One region of the Streptomyces sp. NPDC001231 genome, then DNA from elsewhere that is predicted to be linked to it. Evidence: riboswitches for the same ligand, from Rfam matches in the RefSeq annotation. Region 1 holds a riboswitch; each other region holds the start of a gene.

Region 1 (4,416 bases):
GTACTCGCTGATGCTGGGCCTGCTCGCCCTGCTGGGCTTCATGGCGATCGCGGCGGGCGTGCAGGTGAAGAACGGCCAGCTGGCCATTCCGCAGCTGTTCGAGAACATGTTCCCGGACTGGTTCGCGGGGGTGGCGTTCGCGGCGATCGCCATCGGCGCGCTGGTACCGGCGGCCATCATGTCGATCGCCGCCGCGAACCTGTTCACCCGCAACATCTACAAGGACTTCCTCCGCCCGCACGCGACGCCGAAGGAGGAGACCCGGGTATCCAAGATCGTGTCGCTGCTGGTGAAGGTGGGCGCGCTGGTCTTCGTCCTGACCATGGACAAGACGGTCGCCATCAACTTCCAGCTGCTCGGCGGCATCTGGATCCTGCAGACCTTCCCGGCCCTGGTCGGCGGCCTGTTCACCCGCTGGTTCCACCGCTGGGCGCTGCTGGCGGGCTGGGCGGTCGGCATGGTCTACGGCACGGTCGCCGCCTACGGGGTCGCCTCGCCGACGCAGAAGCACTTCGGCGGCTCGGCGAAGGAGATCCCGGGCATCGGCGAGATCGGCTACATCGGTCTGACGGCGTTCGTGCTCAACGCGGCCGTCGCGGTGGTCCTGACCTTCGTGCTGAGGGCGGTCAAGGCGCCTGAGGGCGTGGACGAGACCCGGCCGGATGACTACACGGCGGACGCCGGCGACCCGGACGTCGAGGTGGAACTCCCGCCGGCCACGGCGGCGGCCCCGCGCTGACAACCGGGAGGGGCACCCCACGGGCCGCCGGAGAAATCCGGCGGCCCGCCGCCGTGCCCGTGCGGCACACTCTGGCGCATGGACATCGTGATCCGGCCGGTGGAACCCGGCGAGTACGGCACCCTCGGTGAGATCACCGCCCAGGCCTACCTCCGGGACGGGCTCCTCGACTTCGGTGAGAGCGACGAGTATCTCGGCGAGCTGCGGGACGTGGCCAAGCGGGCGGCCGCGGCCGAGGTACTGGTGGCGGTGGCGGACGGGAAGGTGCTCGGCGGCGTGACCTTCGTCCCCGGCACGGGCCCCATGGCCGACCTAGCCGGTCCCGGGGAGACCGAGATACGGATGCTCGCGGTCGCGCACACGGCGCGAGGCCGAGGCGTCGGCGAGGCCCTCGTACGGGCCTGTCTGGACCGGGCACGGGCCGTGGAGGGCTGTGTCCGCGTGGTGCTGTCCACCCAGAGCGCCATGCACACCGCCCACCGCATCTACGAGCGCCTGGGCTTCGTCCGCACGCCGGGCCGGGACTGGAACCCCCTCCCGCACCTGGACGACATCATGCTGCTCACCTACGAGTTGACATTCTGACACGTTCCTGAAGCGACACGGCACAACATATGGGGGTGCCCGACTCACTCAGCACAAGATGTATGCTCGTGCTCACTGTCGCCGCAGGGGAATCCGGTGCGAATCCGGAACTGTCCCGCAACGGTGTACTCGTGCGCGTATGCCCCCATGGGCCGCCACGAGCGTCAGTCCGAGGACCTGCCGACAGTGCGCCCGGCCGTCCGGTCCGGGTGCCCTGACGTCCGGGCTTCGTGGAATGGGCCGGTGGACGCGGCGCCGCGTGCGCTCGTGTGCTGCCCCCTGCCCTCGGCGAGGCCCCGTGCCGAGCGAGGGAGAGCTCCACGTGACCATCGCGCCAGCAGACCCGGTTTCAGCCACAGCTCCGGAAACCGACGGTCCAGGTGCCGTACTGCTGCGGACCCTGACCGAGCTGACCGCCGACCTCCCCGACGCCGACCCCGGCCGGGTCGCCGCCGCCGCGCTGCGCGGCCGGTCGGCGCGGGCCGACGAGGCCGAGTTGCGCGAGCTGGCCACGGAGGCGGCCGCCGGGCTCATCTCCGAGGACCCCGCCTACTCCCGGCTCGCGGCCAGGCTGCTGACCCTCGCCATCCGCGCCGAGGCCGCCTCCCAGGGCGTCGTGTCCTTCACCGACTCCGTCGCCGTCAGCCACCGCGAGGGCCTTCTCGCCGACCGGACCGCCGAGTTCGCGCGCCGGTACGCCGACCGCCTCGACGCGCTGATCGACCCGGCCGCCGACGACCGCTTCGGCTACTTCGGCCTGCGCACCCTGCACAGCCGGTACCTGCTGCGGCACCCGATCACCCGCAAGGTGATCGAGACGCCGCAGCACTTCATGCTGCGGGTCGCGGCGGGTCTCGCGCAGGACGACACCGCGCGGTCGGTCGACGAGGTCGAGGCGCTCTACGGGCTGATGAGCCGCCTCGACTACCTGCCCTCCTCCCCCACGCTCTTCAACTCCGGTACGCGCCACCCCCAGATGTCGTCCTGCTACCTGCTCGACTCCCCCAGGGACGAGCTGGACTCGATCTACGAGCGCTACCTCCAGGTCGCCAGGCTGTCCAAGCACGCCGGCGGCATCGGCATCGCCTACTCCCGCATCCGCTCCCGCGGTTCGCTGATCCGCGGCACCAACGGGCACTCCAACGGCATCGTGCCGTTCCTGAAGACCCTGGACGCCTCGGTGGCCGCCGTGAACCAGGGCGGCCGGCGCAAGGGTGCCGCCGCGGTCTACCTGGAGACCTGGCACTCGGACATCGAGGAGTTCCTGGAGCTGCGCGACAACACCGGTGAGGACGCCCGCCGGACGCACAACCTCAACCTCGCGCACTGGGTTCCGGACGAGTTCATGCGCCGTGTGAACGCCGACGGGCAGTGGTCGCTGTTCTCCCCCGCGGACGTGCCGGAGCTGACCGACCTGTGGGGCGAGGAGTTCGACGCCGCGTACCGCGCCGCGGAGGCGCGTGGCCTGGCCAGGAAGACCATGCCGGCCCGCGACCTGTACGGCCGCATGATGCGCACCCTCGCGCAGACCGGCAACGGCTGGATGACCTTCAAGGACGCCGCCAACCGCACCGCCAACCAGACCGCGCAGCCGGGCCACGTCGTCCACTCCTCCAACCTCTGCACGGAGATCCTGGAGGTCACCGACGACGGCGAGACGGCGGTGTGCAACCTGGGTTCGGTCAACCTCGGCGCGTTCGTGGCCGGCGGTGACATCGACTGGGAGCGGCTGGACGAGACCGTCCGCACCGCCGTCACCTTCCTCGACCGCGTGGTGGACATCAACTTCTACCCGACCGAGCAGGCGGGCCGCTCCAACGCCCGCTGGCGGCCGGTGGGCCTGGGCGCCATGGGTCTTCAGGACGTCTTCTTCAAGCTGCGGCTGCCCTTCGACTCCCTGGAGGCGAAGGCCCTGTCCACCCGTATCGCCGAGCGGATCATGCTCGCCGCGTACGAGGCGTCCGCCGACCTCGCCGAGCGTGACGGCCCGCTGCCCGCCTGGGAGAAGACCCGTACGGCCCAGGGGGTGCTGCACCCCGACCACTACGACGTCGAGGTGACCTGGCCGGAGCGCTGGGCGGCCCTGCGCGAGCGGATCGCCGCCGTCGGCATGCGCAACTCGCTGCTGCTCGCCATCGCCCCGACCGCCACCATCGCCTCGATCGCGGGCGTGTACGAGTGCATCGAGCCGCAGGTCTCCAACCTCTTCAAGCGTGAGACGCTCTCCGGGGAGTTCTTGCAGGTCAACTCGTACCTGGTGAACGATCTGAAGGCGCTCGGCGTCTGGGACGCCCGCACCCGCGAGGCGCTGCGCGAGGCGAACGGCTCGGTGCAGGACTTCGCCTGGATCCCCGAGGACGTGCGGACGCTGTACCGCACGGCGTGGGAGATCCCGCAGCGCGGCCTGATCGACATGGCCGCGGCCCGCACCGCGTTCCTGGACCAGTCCCAGTCCCTGAACCTGTTCATGGAGACGCCGACCATCGGCAAGCTCTCCTCGATGTACGCCTACGCCTGGAAGCAGGGCCTGAAGACGACGTACTACCTGCGTTCCCGCCCGGCGACCCGCATCGCCCGCGCCGCCCGGGCCCAGGCTCCCGCCACCGTCCCCGTCCAGCAGACGGCACCGGACGCCGACGCGATCGCCTGCTCCCTTGAGAACCCCGAGTCCTGCGAGGCCTGCCAGTGATGACCAGCACCAACCGACGCCAGAACCTGCTCGACCCGGGCTTCGAGCTGACCCTGCGCCCGATGCGCTACCCCGACTTCTACGAGCGCTACCGGGACGCCATCAAGAACACCTGGACCGTGGAGGAGGTCGACCTCCACTCGGACGTCGCCGACCTCGCCAAGCTGAGCCCGGGCGAGCAGCACCTCATCGGCCGGCTGGTCGCGTTCTTCGCGACGGGCGACTCGATCGTCGCCAACAACCTGGTGCTCACGCTCTACAAGCACATCAACTCCCCCGAAGCGCGCCTGTACTTGAGCAGGCAGCTGTTCGAGGAGGCCGTGCACGTCCAGTTCTATCTGACGCTGCTGGACACCTACCTCCCCGACCCGGAGGACCGCGCCGCCGCCTTCGACGCGGTGGA
Region 2 (4,416 bases), on a different contig from region 1:
GCGAGCCACGCGCGACGAGTGTGACGTCGACGCTGTCGATCCACCCCTCGCGACCGGCGAGGTAACGCAGGAAACCAGGAGCCATTGAAGCCCCGTAACCGTCTGGTCCGTGAGCCTGGACGTCGGAAGTGGACAGGGCGGTGGCGATCACGGCGTGCCCGGTGAAGGCGACCGAGCACTCCAGCCCACCCGGCAGGGGCGGAAGAACTGTTACGCGGCCGTCTGCAGGCGGGAAGCGTCCGTCGGCAGCATTGAGGAACATGCCCAGCAGTGGGTGAGACTCGGCCATGACGGTCCACCCTACGAGGGGCTGTTCGCCGTGGCAGCCACACCCGTTGGGTGAAGCGCCGGCAGGCCGTGGGCCAGGTCGGCCCGAAAGCAACGATCGCTCAGTAGCCGCCCAGGAGGGTCCGTACCCTGCGCAACGCCTCCGGGCCCGCGGTGCTGTGACAGCGGGTGGGTTCGGCGGGGCGGCGGCCCCACAGCAGCAGGACGCGGGTGGCCGCGTCGCTCTTGAGCGTGGCCGGGCCCTCGGGGGCGGCGAACCGGATCGTGCCGCCCTCGGCGTCGGCGGTCACCACGATGTCGTCCGTGCCCGGGGTGCGCAGGCGGCCCTCGACCCGTCCCCCGGGCCCCAGGTCCAGACCGGCGCGGCCCCGGACCAGCAAGGGACGGCCGACCGACACCACGCTGTGCTCGGTCATCCACGGCTCGCTGAGGGACTGCACGGCCGTCCGGTCGTCGCCGGTCAGGTCCCAGCGGTGGAGGATCATTTCCTCACGCATGTGTTCCGCGAAGAAGGGGACCTTCACGGAACGGCCGGTCCACATCACCTCGGTGTCCGGGGAGAGGTCCTGCGCGGCGGCCGCGGCGATCTCGGTGAGCTGTTCACAGTTGGTCATGAACGCCGCCCAGAGCTCGGCGTCCGACATCCGCCGGTAGGGAGCCTCGCGCTCGAAGCTCCTGGTCTCCACCGGTGTGCCGGCGAGGAATGCTCGCAGCACGCGGGCCAGTACCTCGGCGTTCCCCGTCTGGTGGACCAGGACGTCACGCACCGTCCACACCTCGCACCACGTGCCGTCGTCGGGCCTTCGGCCCTGCACGGCGTGGACGAAGGGAGCCAGCTCGGGCAGCGTGTCGTCGACCTCGGACGGGATCACGGGCCATGGGTATCCCGGTCGAGCCGTCCGTCGAACCGGCGAGCGTCCGATCGGAGGCATGACGCCTCGGAGCAGGGGGCCGAGCGCGTGGGCTCGTCCTCCACGGGTACCCGTCAGCGCGTACGGCGGTCTGACGACCGTACGACGAAGAGCCCGGACGCGCGCATGCCCGAACTGCCGGATGTCGAGGGATTCCGCGAGGTGCTGATGACCTGCGGCCGGCAGCGGTGTGTCACGGACGTCGAGGTGCGGGACACCGGGGTGCTGCGGGGTGTCAGCGCGCAGCGGTTCCGGAGGGGGCTGAAGGGGAGGCGTCTGGGGGAGGGGTGGCGGCACGGCAAGTGGTTGTTCGTGCCGGTGGATGACGGCGGTCGCGTACTGGTCTGGCATTTCGGTATGACGGGATCGTTGCGGTGCTGTGCCCCGGACGAGCCCCTCGCACCGCACGACCGCATCGTGCTGACGCTCGACGACTCCCGGCACCTGCGCTACCGCGATCAACGCAAGCTCCAAGGTGTGCAGTTGGCCGACGACGCACAGGTCGCACGGATCACGGACGGTCTGGGGCCCGACGCCCTCACACTGAGCGGAGCGGAATTGCGGAAGCTGCTGTCGGGACGACGGCGTGCCATCAAGAGCGCGCTGATGGACCAGTCCGTGATCGCGGGCCTCGGGAACCTCCTGTGCGACGAGATCCTCTGGCGGGCCCGGGTGGCACCGCGGACCCCGGCACGGGACCTGAGTGATCCGCGCTTCGGCGTATCCACGCGGGGATGGGCCGGGTCCTTGAGACATCCGTGCGCGCCGGGTGCGTGCCACCGCGTCGTTCCTGGCTCACCGGGCACCGGGACGACCGCGAGCCGACATGTCCTCGCTGCGGGTGGCCCCTGTGCTCGAACCGCGTCGGCGGACGCCGCACGGTCTGGTGCCCCCAGTGCCGGCAATGAGCGAAGCGACCGTTCCCCAGTGAGCGAACGGCAATGGGATGATGGTCGGCGACATAAGGCGACGGCGGTCCGAGGAAGCCGGTGTGAATCCGGCGCGGTCCCGCCACTGTGACCGGTGAGCGAGTTCCGGAAGGCCACTGCCCCCGCCCGGGGTGGGAAGGCGGGACGAGTGACGACCCGGGAGCCAGGAGACTCATGCGGTCGCCTCCTCGATCGACACCGGGGCGGATCTCCCCGGGAGGGGAGTGGTGCGGCGTGTCCGAAAAGCCGACGGACGAGGCGCCGGACGGTGCCGTGGCGGGGAGCGGTCCGGTGCCGTGCCGGGTCGTCGTGTGCCGGGACTGCTGCTGCGGCAGCCCCAAGGTGGCCGGGGTCGATCACGCGGCGCAGACCGCGCGGCTGCGTGCGGAGGTGCCGGTGCGCATCTCCGACTGCCTCGACGTGTGCGAGCAGGCGAACGTCATCGTGGTCCAGCCGTCCGCCGCGGGCCGGACCGCCGGTGCGCGACCGGTCTGGCTCGGGCTCGTCAACGATGCGGACGCGACCGAGGACATCGTCGCCTGGGTACGCGCCGGTGGCCCGGGAGTGGCTCCCCTGCCGGACATCCTCGACCTCTACGCCATCACGCCGCCACGGCGTCCCACGGACTCCTGAGGCCCGCACGCGCGGGGAGGTCCGCACGCGCGGGGAGGTCCGCACGTGCGAGGAGGCCGACCGTCGTCACCGGCCGGGAAACGGGCGGGCCTCGGCCGGTGTGACTGCCTCGCCGGCCTGTACGCCGTGCAGGATCTGGGCGAGCACCTCCGCCCCGCGTACCACCCGTGGCCCCGGCCGGCCAACTGCTCCGACAGCCCGAGTTCGGCGACGATGTCGGTCGCGGCGGGCAGCAGGGAGACGATGCACATACCTCGACTGCAGGAGGCTCCAGGACCCGAGGACCGCGCGGATCCGCCGATTCCGACGCCCGGTGTGCACGGCGTGCACGGCATGCACGGCGTGATCGCGCCAACGCGCACCAGGAACTCGGTCGCCGACCGGCGCTCCAACCGCACGGGGGCTACGGCTACCTCGGCGAGTACGGCCTTGAGAAGATCGTCCGTGACCTGCGCGTCCATCAGAACCTGGAAGGAACCGACGAGATCATGCGTGTCATCGTGGCCCGCGGCCGGACGGAGGCGTTCGGATGACCGCCGCCGAGGAACCCGTCCTGTTCCACACCGACGGGCGGGCCGCCCACATCACCCTCAACCGGCCGAAGGCCCTCAACGCCCTCAACCGCGAGATGGTGCGCCGTATCGACGAGGCGCTGACGGCCTGGGAGCACGACCCGGCCGTGGAGACCGTGGTCATCACCGGCGCGGGGGAGCGCGGCCTGTGCGCGGGCGGTGACATCCGCGCCATCCACGACGACGTCCGCGACCGGGACGGCACCGCCTCGGCCGCCTTCTGGCGCGACGAGTACCGCCTCAACGCCCGTATCGCCCGCTACCCGAAGCCGTACGTCGCCGTCATGGACGGCATCGTGATGGGAGGCGGCGTCGGCGTCTCCGCGCACGGCAGCGTCCGGATCGTCACCGAGCGCTCGCGGATCGCGATGCCGGAGACCGGTATCGGCTTCGTCCCCGACGTCGGCGGCACCCATCTGCTGGCCCTCGCCCCAGGGGAACTGGGCACCCATCTCGCGCTGACCGGTGCGCAGATCGGCGCCGGCGACGCCGTGCTCTGCGGGCTCGCCGACCACTACGTGCCGTCAGCGGCCCTGCCGGCCCTCGTCGACGACCTCGCAGGCACGCCCGTACGGGAGGTGCTGGCGCGCCATGCCCGACCGCTGCCGCAAGGGGAGTTGGAGGCGCAGAGGGAATGGATCGACCCCTGCTATGCCGCCGGGACGGTCGAGGACATCCTGGGCCGGCTGTTCGACCACGGCGAGCCCGCCGCCAAGGAGGCGGCCGAAACCCTGCTCACCAGGTCACCGACCGCCGTGAAGGTCACCCTGGCCGCCGTGCGCCGCGCCCGCCGTCTCGGATCGCTGGAGCCGGTCCTCGACCAGGAGTACCGCGTCTCCTGCGCCGCCCTGAGCAGCCCCGACCTGGTGGAGGGCATCCGCGCCCAGGTCATCGACAAGGACCGCGACCCGCGTTGGTCCCCCAAGACCCTCGCCGAGGTGACCGACGCCGACGTGAACCGCTTCTTCGCCCCGCTCGGCGACCGTGAACTGGGCCTCGCCGGCCCTGGCACCACCGCGGAGGCGGCCCGGTGAGCAGGACCGTGGCGTTCATCGGACCCGGGCACGTGGGCGCCTCGCCCGT
Region 3 (4,416 bases), on a different contig from region 1:
TGGAGCGAACGTATCGAACATGAACCTTGTTTGAAAAGCGCCGCTTCTCACAGTGTTCCTGTTTGCTGGCGCATGGTGTTCAATCGCCGCATGGGGAACACGGGCCGTCTGAGGCAGATCACGGACGCGGTGCGGGAGGCGGGCAGCCTCGGCGTCGGCCAGTTGGCCGAACTCACCGGGGCCTCGGAGATGACCATCCGCCGCGATCTGGAGGCCCTGGCCACCCAAGGTGTGCTGGAACGCTTCCGGGGCGGCGCCCGGACCCTGCTGCTGCGCGGCGAGGAGCCCCCCTTCCCCCTGCGCGCGCAGGAGGGCACGCGGGTCAAGCAGCGCATCGCCGCGGACGCGGCCGCGATGATCGCCGACGGGGAGACGGTCGTCCTCGACAGCGGCACCACCTGCCTGGAAGTGGCCAGGGCACTGCGCGGCCGGCGGGTGACCGTGATGCCGCTGTCGCTCCAGGCCGTCGACGCGCTCGCCGACAGCCCCGGGCAGACCACCCTCCTCGTGCCCGGCGGCCGGCCGCGTCCGGGCGAGGGGGCCCTCACCGGACCCCTGACACTGGCCTCGCTGGCGGCTCTGCGCTTCGACACCGCTGTCATCGGCTGCTGTGGGCTGACCGCACAACAGGGCCTGACCGCCTACGACTTGGACGACGCGGCGGTGAAGCGGGCCGCGATCGACTCCGCCCGGCGCGTGCTCGCCGTGGCCGACGGCGCCAAACTGTCCCGTACGGCGCACGCCTTCGTCGCGCCGGTCTCGCGACTGCACACCCTCGTCACCGACGATTCCGCGCCACCGGGCGAGGTCGACGCGATCCGCGCCGCGGGCACGGCCGTCAACACCGCGCGACAGGAGTGAAGTTGACCAGCCGAGTCACTCTCGTCTCGCCCGCGACGAGCCCGTCGCTGCGGCAGGCCCGGTTCGACGACGGCGACTCGATCGACGACGGCGGGACGGCCAGGGCCCGTTCGGCTGCCGGGTCACTTCCCGCGGCCGCCCGCGTGCTCCTGTCCCCGAGCGCGCGCTGCCGGGAGACCGCGTCGGCGCTCGGCCTCGACGGCGTGGCGGTACGGGAGTTGGCCGGTCTGGACGCGGGCCGCTGGCGGGGCCGGACCCTGGAGGAGGTGATGGCCACCGAGCCGGAGGCGGTGGGTCGCTGGCTCGCCGACCCCGACCGCGCGCCGCACGGCGGGGAGTCGGTGCGGGACGTGTGCGAGCGGGTCGGGCGCTGGCTGGACAGCGCGCGGGACACCGACGGCCGTACGCTCGCGGTGGTCGAGCCGGAGGTCGTACGGGCCGCGGTCGTCCATGTGCTGGGCCTGCCCGCGGCCGGCTTCTGGCGGCTGGACGTACCTCCGTTGACGGCAACGGAGTTCAGTGGACGGGCCGGCCGCTGGAATCTGCGGCTCGGACAGCCGCTGGCGGCACCCTGAGGAACGCGACAGGGCCCCCGGACGGTTCCGAAGGGCCCTGTCGTGCACCGAAGGGGTCAGTGCGCGGCCGGGACCGCGCGCCCGGTCGTGGCCGTCACCGGCCTGGGGTTCAGTGGACGGGCCGGCCGCTGGAATCTGCGGCTCGGACAGCCGCTGGCGGCACCCTGAGGAACGCGACAGGGCCCCGGACGGTTCCGAAGGGCCCTGTCGTGCGCCGAAGGGGTCAGTGCGCGGCCGGGACCGCGCGCCCAGTCGTGGCCGTCACCGGCCTGGGGTTCAGCATTCGCCCGGCCAACTCGCCGAAGAGCAGCCCGAATCCGCCCCACAGGACGGTCTGCGTGGCCAGGGCGGAGAGCCGGAACCGCCACAGCAGGGTGGCCGGGAAGTCCGCCGGCACCTCGTTGACGGTGGGCAGGAAGGCGTACGCCAGCCCGATCACCACGGCGAAGGCGGCCACCGCGGCCACCGTCGCGTACCACGTGCCCAGCGCGGGCGCGAGGCGCTTGCCCAGGATGGTGGCGGCGATCGCGAGGAGGATGCTGAGCAGCATCATCAGGAAGTACAGGGTCGTGCGCTTGCCGATGGTGTCTTCCTGGCCGACCGCGGGCGGGTTGGCCGGGTACTTCAGGAACGGCACGACGTACACGGCCAGCAGCGCGCAGCCGGACAGCAGCAGCGCGGTCGCCCGCGGGGAGAAGCGGCCCACGCGGCCCAGTGCGAAGCAGAAGGCGAGCGCGGCGATGCCGCCGAAGGCGACCCCGTAGACCAGGACGCCGGTGGCGAGACCGGCGGTGGACTGGAGGGAACGGGAGACGACTTCCACCTCGTCATGAGAGTGGGAATGGGAATGGGAGTGCGCCTCCTCGAGGCCGATCGCCTTGTCGACGAACGGCTCCCCGAGGAAATAGGCGACGGCCAGGGCGAGCACACCGGCGGCAAGGCCGGCGAGCATGCCCCGTACCAGAAGGTTTCTTACCGTTGCGGAGTTCATGAGCGTGCGGTGTCCCTCGCCTCAGTGGCAGGGGAAACCGAGCAGGTGGCGGGCGTCGTGCACCCACTCGTGGACGTCCGTGCCGCTGAACACGGAGGTGGCGCCCTGCTCGGCGCCGACGAAGTAGAGCAGGACCAGCATGAGAACGCCGAAGAAGACCGCCCAGGGAGCTATCGCCTTCAGCGGCAGCGTGGCGGGAACGGCGGGGGTGGCGGTCGGCTGAGCGACGGTCTGCGCCATGGCAGAACCTCCTCTGGGAGTTCGCGTCCCATCTCGGTGGTGCACAGGACGACAGCCACGGGTCTGACTCACGAACACCCCGGGGGGCGTTCGCATACAGTGGCGCGACCGTGCCGGATTCCCACCGGCTTCCGTCGTGCCGTCGTCGATATCGCACAGACGGTATCGCGTGCCGCGCGCCCGGCCAAGACCGCGACCACGGACGTGATCTTCTCCACCGAGCCGCCTCCACCTGCTCACGGATCACCTCACCATCAGCGCGGCGGGCCCCGGCAGCCGTGTATCAGACACTCCGGCGCTGTGGCAGGATGCGCGCGGGCAAGCTCCGCGCCACCGCCCGCCGCGCCAGTCGATCCGCACGCACCACCCCGGAGGGACGAGCCCCGTGCTCACGTCGTACGCCGCCCACTTCGACACGCCCGCCGGGTACCTGGACTTCGCACGCTTCGGGCCGCCCTCCCGGGACGCCGTCACCGCCACCGCACGCGCCCTGGAGGCGTCCGCCCGCGCCGACCACACCACCGTGGACGCCCTGATGCGCGCGGAGGAGACCGCGCGGGACACGGCCGCCCGCCTCGCCGGCACCGACGCCCGGCACACGGTGCTCCTCCCGAACGCGTCCACCGGTCTGTTCCACGCCGCGCTCGGCATCAGAGAGGGCGTGGTCCTCGCGCCGCGCTCCGACTTCCCCGCCAACCACTACCCGTGGCGCCGCTCCGCGGATCTGGGCCGGGCTACGCCGCGCTGGATCGACCCCGCACCCGGCTCCGGAGTCACCCCCGATCTGGTCCGCGCCGCGCTGACCGACGACGTCGTGGCCGTGTCGGTCAGCGCCGTGGACTTCCGCACCGGGTTCCGTGCCGACCTGGCGGCGCTGCGCGAGGCGATCGGGCCCGACCGGCTGCTGATCGTGGACGCCATCCAGGCGTTCGGTGTCGCCTCCCTGCCCTGGGACGCCGCCGACGTGGTGGTCGCGGGCGGCCAGAAATGGCTGCGCGCCGGATGGTCGACCGGCTTCGCCACGCTGTCCGACCGCGCCCTGGAATCCCTGGAGCCGGTCCTCACCGGCTGGACGGGCGTCGAGGACGTCGGCCTCTTCGACGGAGCGGAGCACCCGCCCGCCCCGGACGCACGGCGGTGGTCGATCACCAATCTGAGCCCGGTGACGGCCGCCGCGTTCGCGGCCGCGCTGGACCTGGTCGAGCGGCACACCGTCGCCGCGATCGAATCCGCGATCGCCACACGGATCGCCGAACTCACCGAGGTCGTCGAGGCGTGCGGCGGCCGCGTCCTCTCCCCCGCCGACCCGGCGCGGCGCGCGGGCATCCTCTCCTTCACCCTGCCGGACCACGATCCGTGCCTCGTCGCCAAGGCGCTGCACGCCGAAGGCGTCACCGCGACCGTGCGCACCGACTCGCTCAGGCTCTCCCCGCACGCCTCGACCCCGGCGGAGGCAGCCGAACGGGTCGCCACCGCACTGTCGTCCCTGGGGAGTTGAACCCGCGGGTCGGCGACACCTTGAACCCGCGGGTCGGCGACCTCCTTTCCGTCAGGCGGGGGCGGGCTCGGGCTCTGCCTGGGTGGTGAGCCGGCCGGCCCGGGCGAGCGCCGCGACCGAGGCGGCGCAGACGAGTCCGGTGGCGGTCAGGGCCGTCCAGGTCATCCAGAGGGCATGGTGCCGCTGGGCGAAGTCCCACAGCGCGCCGGTGACGAGGTTGCCCAGGGTGATGCCCAGGCCGGAGACGGTGT
Region 4 (4,416 bases), on a different contig from region 1:
GAGCCGGTCGAGCTGCTCCTCGCGCAGCGCGGCGAACGAGGTGTCGGGCGCCGGCACGAAACGGCGTCCGGCGGCAGTGGCCACCTCGCGCAGGAACGCGCGCCGGAAGCCGTCCGACTCCAGTGAGCCGTGCCAGTGCGTGCCCCAGACGGCCCCGACCCGGCAGCCGTCCAGGAAGGCCTCCCCGCCGGTGACTTCGGCGACCCCGTGATGGATCTCGTATCCCTCGACCCGCTCGCCGAGGGCTTCGCCCCGTGGCCGGGTGAGGGTCTTCTCGCGGGCGAACCTGACCCGTACGGGCAGCAGGCCCAGCCCGTCGACGTGTCCGCACCGGCTCTCCACGTCGTCCTCGATGTGCTCGCCGAGGAGCTGGAAGCCGCCGCAGATGCCCAGCACCGGCCGCCCCTGGGCGGCCCTGCTCGCCAGGGCCCGCGCGAGCCCCCGCTCCCGCAGCCATTCCAGCGCCCTGACCGTGCCGCGTGTGCCGGGCACGACGACGAGGTCGGCGTCGGTCAGTTCCTCGGGCCGGTCCACGAACCGCACGACGACGCCCGGTTCGGCGGCGAGCGCGTCCACGTCGGTGAAGTTGGACATCAGCGGCACGGCGCAGACGGCGACCCGCAGCACGTCCTCCCCGACCGGCGGCGCCACGGTGGACTCCCGCACCGCGCCGCGCAGCGACACCCTCAGTCCGTCCTCCTCGTCGATGCCGAGCCCGTGCCGGAACGGCAGCACGCCGTACGTACGCCGGCCGGTGAGCCCGTGCAGCATGTCGAGCCCGGGTTCGAGCAGCGAGACGTCCCCGCGGAACTTGTTGACGAGGAACCCGGCGACGAGTTCCTGGTCCTGCGGCGACAGCAGTGCGAGCGTGCCGAAGAAGGAGGCGAAGACGCCGCCGCGGTCGATGTCGCCGACGACGAGCACGGGCAGCCGCGCGCCGCGCGCGATCCCCATGTTGACGATGTCGGTCCGGCGCAGGTTGATCTCCGCCGGGCTGCCCGCACCCTCGCAGATCACCGCGTCGTACGTGCCGCGCAACTCGGCGAGGCAGTCCAGCACGGTGCCGAGGAGCTTCTGCTGCCGCCCGCCGTGGTAGCCGCGCGCGCTCAACTCGCCCACCGGCCTGCCCAGCAGCACGACCTGGCTGCTCTGCTCGCCGCCCGGCTTGAGCAGCACCGGGTTCATCAGCGCGGTCGGCTCGACCCGGCACGCCTGGGCCTGCATGGCCTGCGCCCGCCCGATCTCGGCGCCCTCCCGGGTGACGAACGAGTTGAGGGACATGTTCTGCGCCTTGAAGGGAGCGACCTTCACACCCTGGCGCACCAGCCACCGGCAGATCCCGGCGGTGACGACGCTCTTCCCGGCGTCGGAGGTGGTGCCGGCGACGAGCAGACCGCCACTCATGACGTCCGTCCTCTCTTCAGCAGCCGTACGCCCGCGCACACGCCGAGCGCGAGCCAGCCCACGCGGCGGGAGAGCCGTACCGCGCGCTCGATGTCACCCGGATGGACGGCACGTCCGGCGTTGTTGAGCACCGGGCGGTGCTCCACGCGCCCGGCGTACGAGAGCGTGCCGCCCAGCCGTACCCCGAGCGCCCCCGCGAACGCGGCTTCCACCGGACCGGCGTTGGGGCTCGGGTGCCGGCCGGCGTCGGCGCGCCAGGCCCGTACGGCACCGCGCGGGTCGTCGCCCGCGACGGCCGCCAGGGCGGCGGTGAGCCGCGCCCCCGGCCATCCGGCGAGGTCGTCGAGCCGGGCCGAGGCCCAGCCGTAGCGGCGGTACCGGGGGGACTTGTGCCCGACCATGGCGTCCAGGGTGTTGACCGCACGGAAGCCGAGGAGGCCCGGCACACCGGCGGCGGCGCCCCACACCAGCGCGCCCACCACCGCGTCGGAGGTGTTCTCGGCGACGGACTCGACGACGGCCCGGGCGATCCCGTCGGCGCCCAGCGCCCGCGGATCGCGCCCACACAGATGCGGCAGCCGCGCCCGGGCGCCCTCGACGTCCCCGGCGTCCAGCGCGCGCCCGATCTCCCGCGCCTCACGGGCGAGGGAGGTCCCGCCGACGACGGCCCAGGTGGCGGCGGCGGTCAGCGCGACGGAGGCGGTACGGGAGGAACGCGCGACGGACGCGGCCAGCGCGGCCGAGCCCAGGACACCGCCCACGCACACGGCGGTGTGCAGGGCGCCCCAGCCGCGGTGGTCCCGCCACAGCGCGCGTTCCACGGCACCCGCGGCCCGTCCGAACACGGCGACGGGGTGCCCGCGGCGTGGATCGCCGAGGAGCAGGTCACCGAGGAGGCCGGCGGCGGCGCCGTACGCGAAGTCGCGATCGGCACCCATCGGGTCAGCCGGTCGTGCGGTCGGTCGGACAGACGGTGGTGAACCTCGGTCGGCAGCCGCGCATGGCGATATGTGTCCTCACTCAGGGTGTCCACGCCCTGGTTCGACGAGACCGGCGGCGAGAGTTCCTGGCTCCCGGGGAAGTTCTTCCCCGGTCACAGTGGCGGGACCGCGCCGGATTCGCACCGGACTTCCTCTCCTGCCGCCGTACTTGGCTCCGGCAGTCCACCACGCACCGCGAACACCCGTCAACCTGCCGTTGACCTGCGCAGGGGTACTGAGATGAGGCACACACCGCGGGCGCCGGGAACCAGAAGACCCGCCCTTCCCGGGCCGCCGTGGGGACGGTCCGGGAAGAGCGGGTGACGTGAGGGGCGGGACCCGGACCCGGTTGCCCGGGTCCCGGCCGGGTCAGGCCACGATCAGGTAGATCCCGTAGGCCACGGCGGCGGCGCACGCGGCGAAGCAGGCGTAGGCGCCGGTGACCGCGAGGGCCCCGCCGCCGTGGCCCTCGGCGACGGCCCGCTCGCGGCGGGAGAGACCGGCGATGCCGAGGGTGAACAGGGCCACGAGGCCCACCGTGACGCCGAGGCTGACGCCGAAGACGGAGCCGAGGGCCACCCAGTCGATCTTCATGGTGCTTCTCTTCCTTCTACCTGTGGCGCGGGCTCAGACGGCGGCGGCCGGCGGGGTCGCCACGGACGCGGGATCACCGGCGGGCGCGGAGGCCTGGGCGGGGATCGTGGCCTTGAGCTCCTCGGTCACCGGGGAGGCCGGGGGCGGGGTGACGGCGGCGATGGCCTGGGTGACCACGCCGGCCGGCTCCTCGGTCTCGTTGACGTTGGTGTGGTCGACGACCTCGCGGCGGGAGATCTTCCAGATCGCGGCGCTGGAGGCCACCAGGAACGCGGCGACGAGCCAGGTGCCCCAGTCGCCGAGGCGCGTCACCGCCTCCGCGCCGGCCGCGACCAGGGCCGCGGCGGGCAGTGTGAGGGCCCAGGCGACGGCCATGCGGCTCGCGGTGGACCAGCGGACCACGCCGCCCTTGCGGCCCAGGCCCGCGCCCATCACCGAACCGGAGACGACGTGCGTGGTGGAGAGGGAGAAGCCGAGGTGGGAGGAGGCCAGGATGGCGGTGGCCGCGCTGGTCTGGGCGGCGAAGCCCTGCTGCGGCTGAAGGTCGGTCAGGCCCTTGCCCATGGTGCGGATGATGCGCCAGCCGCCGATGTAGGTGCCGAGCGCGATGGCCAGGCCCGCCGAGAGGATGACCCAGGTGGGAGGGTTGGAGCCGGGGGCGAGGGCGCCGCCGGCGATCAGGGCGAGGGTGATGACGCCCATCGTCTTCTGCGCGTCGTTGGTGCCGTGGGCCAGCGAGACCAGGCCCGCGGAGGCGATCTGCCCGGCGCGGTGGCCCTTCTCGGCCGCCTTGCCGTTCGAATTCGACTTACTGCCGATGCCGTACGACAGCCGGGTCGAGACCAGCGCGGCGAGACCCGCGACGACCGGGGCGGCGACCGCCGGGATGAGGACCTTGGTGAGCAGGACACCGCCGTGCACGGCGGTGAAGCCGGCCGAGGCGATGGTGGCGCCGATCAGACCGCCCATGAGGGCGTGCGAGGAGCTGGAGGGGAGTCCGACCAGCCAGGTCAGCAGGTTCCAGAGGATCGCGCCCACCAGGGCGGCGAAGATGACTTCGGGACGGATGCCGTTCTCGTCGACGAGACCCTTGGAGATCGTGTTGGCGACTTCCACGGACAGGAAGGCGCCCACCAGGTTCAGCACGGCGGACATGGCCACCGCGACCTTGGGCTTGAGCGCACCGGTGGAGATGGTTGTGGCCATCGCGTTTGCGGTGTCGTGGAAACCGTTCGTGAAATCGAACGCGAGTGCGGTGATCACCACCATCGCGAGGATCAGCGAGAAGCTTTCCATTTACCCAGGCAATCGTTCGAGCGTCATTGGCGCGTTGAACGTAGGTAACCTGGGTGAACGGAAGATGAACTGAGTCGGTCATCGCGGTGTCCGTTCCCGTCCCGTGGTCCGGTGGGGAGAGTGCGGTCGCCCGCGGGAGGTG

The links. A riboswitch is a leader RNA that binds a small molecule or an ion and turns the genes downstream of it on or off. The one in region 1 is predicted to bind cobalamin.
Region 2: linked by a shared signal. The riboswitch ahead of ACFY3J_RS21095 ((2Fe-2S) ferredoxin domain-containing protein) and the one ahead of ACFY3J_RS33485 (ribonucleoside-diphosphate reductase subunit alpha) in region 1 are both predicted to bind cobalamin.
Region 3: linked by a shared signal. The riboswitch ahead of ACFY3J_RS16610 (CbtB-domain containing protein) and the one ahead of ACFY3J_RS33485 (ribonucleoside-diphosphate reductase subunit alpha) in region 1 are both predicted to bind cobalamin.
Region 4: linked by a shared signal. The riboswitch ahead of ACFY3J_RS04145 (cobalamin biosynthesis protein) and the one ahead of ACFY3J_RS33485 (ribonucleoside-diphosphate reductase subunit alpha) in region 1 are both predicted to bind cobalamin.

Annotation. Positions count from the first base shown of each region.
Region 1 is NZ_JBIAXS010000038.1:16,805-21,220, forward strand. It holds gene mctP (monocarboxylate uptake permease MctP) at 1-739, shown strand, start outside; gene ACFY3J_RS33480 (GNAT family N-acetyltransferase) at 818-1,324, shown strand; cobalamin riboswitch at 1,370-1,524, shown strand; gene ACFY3J_RS33485 (ribonucleoside-diphosphate reductase subunit alpha) at 1,647-4,013, shown strand; gene ACFY3J_RS33490 (ribonucleotide-diphosphate reductase subunit beta) at 4,013-4,416, shown strand, end outside.
Region 2 is NZ_JBIAXS010000016.1:189,840-194,255, forward strand. It holds gene ACFY3J_RS21080 (hypothetical protein) at 1-88, shown strand, start outside; gene ACFY3J_RS21085 (maleylpyruvate isomerase N-terminal domain-containing protein) at 390-1,160, opposite strand; gene ACFY3J_RS21090 (Fpg/Nei family DNA glycosylase) at 1,326-2,219, shown strand; cobalamin riboswitch at 2,179-2,302, shown strand; gene ACFY3J_RS21095 ((2Fe-2S) ferredoxin domain-containing protein) at 2,363-2,761, shown strand; partial or broken gene ACFY3J_RS21100 (acyl-CoA dehydrogenase family protein) at 3,145-3,294, shown strand; gene ACFY3J_RS21105 (enoyl-CoA hydratase/isomerase family protein) at 3,291-4,367, shown strand.
Region 3 is NZ_JBIAXS010000012.1:46,937-51,352, forward strand. It holds gene ACFY3J_RS16590 (MFS transporter) at 1-1, opposite strand, end outside; gene ACFY3J_RS16595 (DeoR/GlpR family DNA-binding transcription regulator) at 91-861, shown strand; gene ACFY3J_RS16600 (histidine phosphatase family protein) at 864-1,436, shown strand; gene ACFY3J_RS16605 (CbtA family protein) at 1,660-2,427, opposite strand; gene ACFY3J_RS16610 (CbtB-domain containing protein) at 2,449-2,667, opposite strand; cobalamin riboswitch at 2,704-2,846, opposite strand; gene ACFY3J_RS16615 (aminotransferase class V-fold PLP-dependent enzyme) at 3,053-4,165, shown strand; gene ACFY3J_RS16620 (MDR family MFS transporter) at 4,217-4,416, opposite strand, start outside.
Region 4 is NZ_JBIAXS010000002.1:305,712-310,127, forward strand. It holds gene ACFY3J_RS04140 (cobyric acid synthase) at 1-1,404, opposite strand, end outside; gene ACFY3J_RS04145 (cobalamin biosynthesis protein) at 1,401-2,342, opposite strand; cobalamin riboswitch at 2,442-2,579, opposite strand; gene ACFY3J_RS04150 (hypothetical protein) at 2,754-2,978, opposite strand; gene ACFY3J_RS04155 (inorganic phosphate transporter) at 3,012-4,274, opposite strand.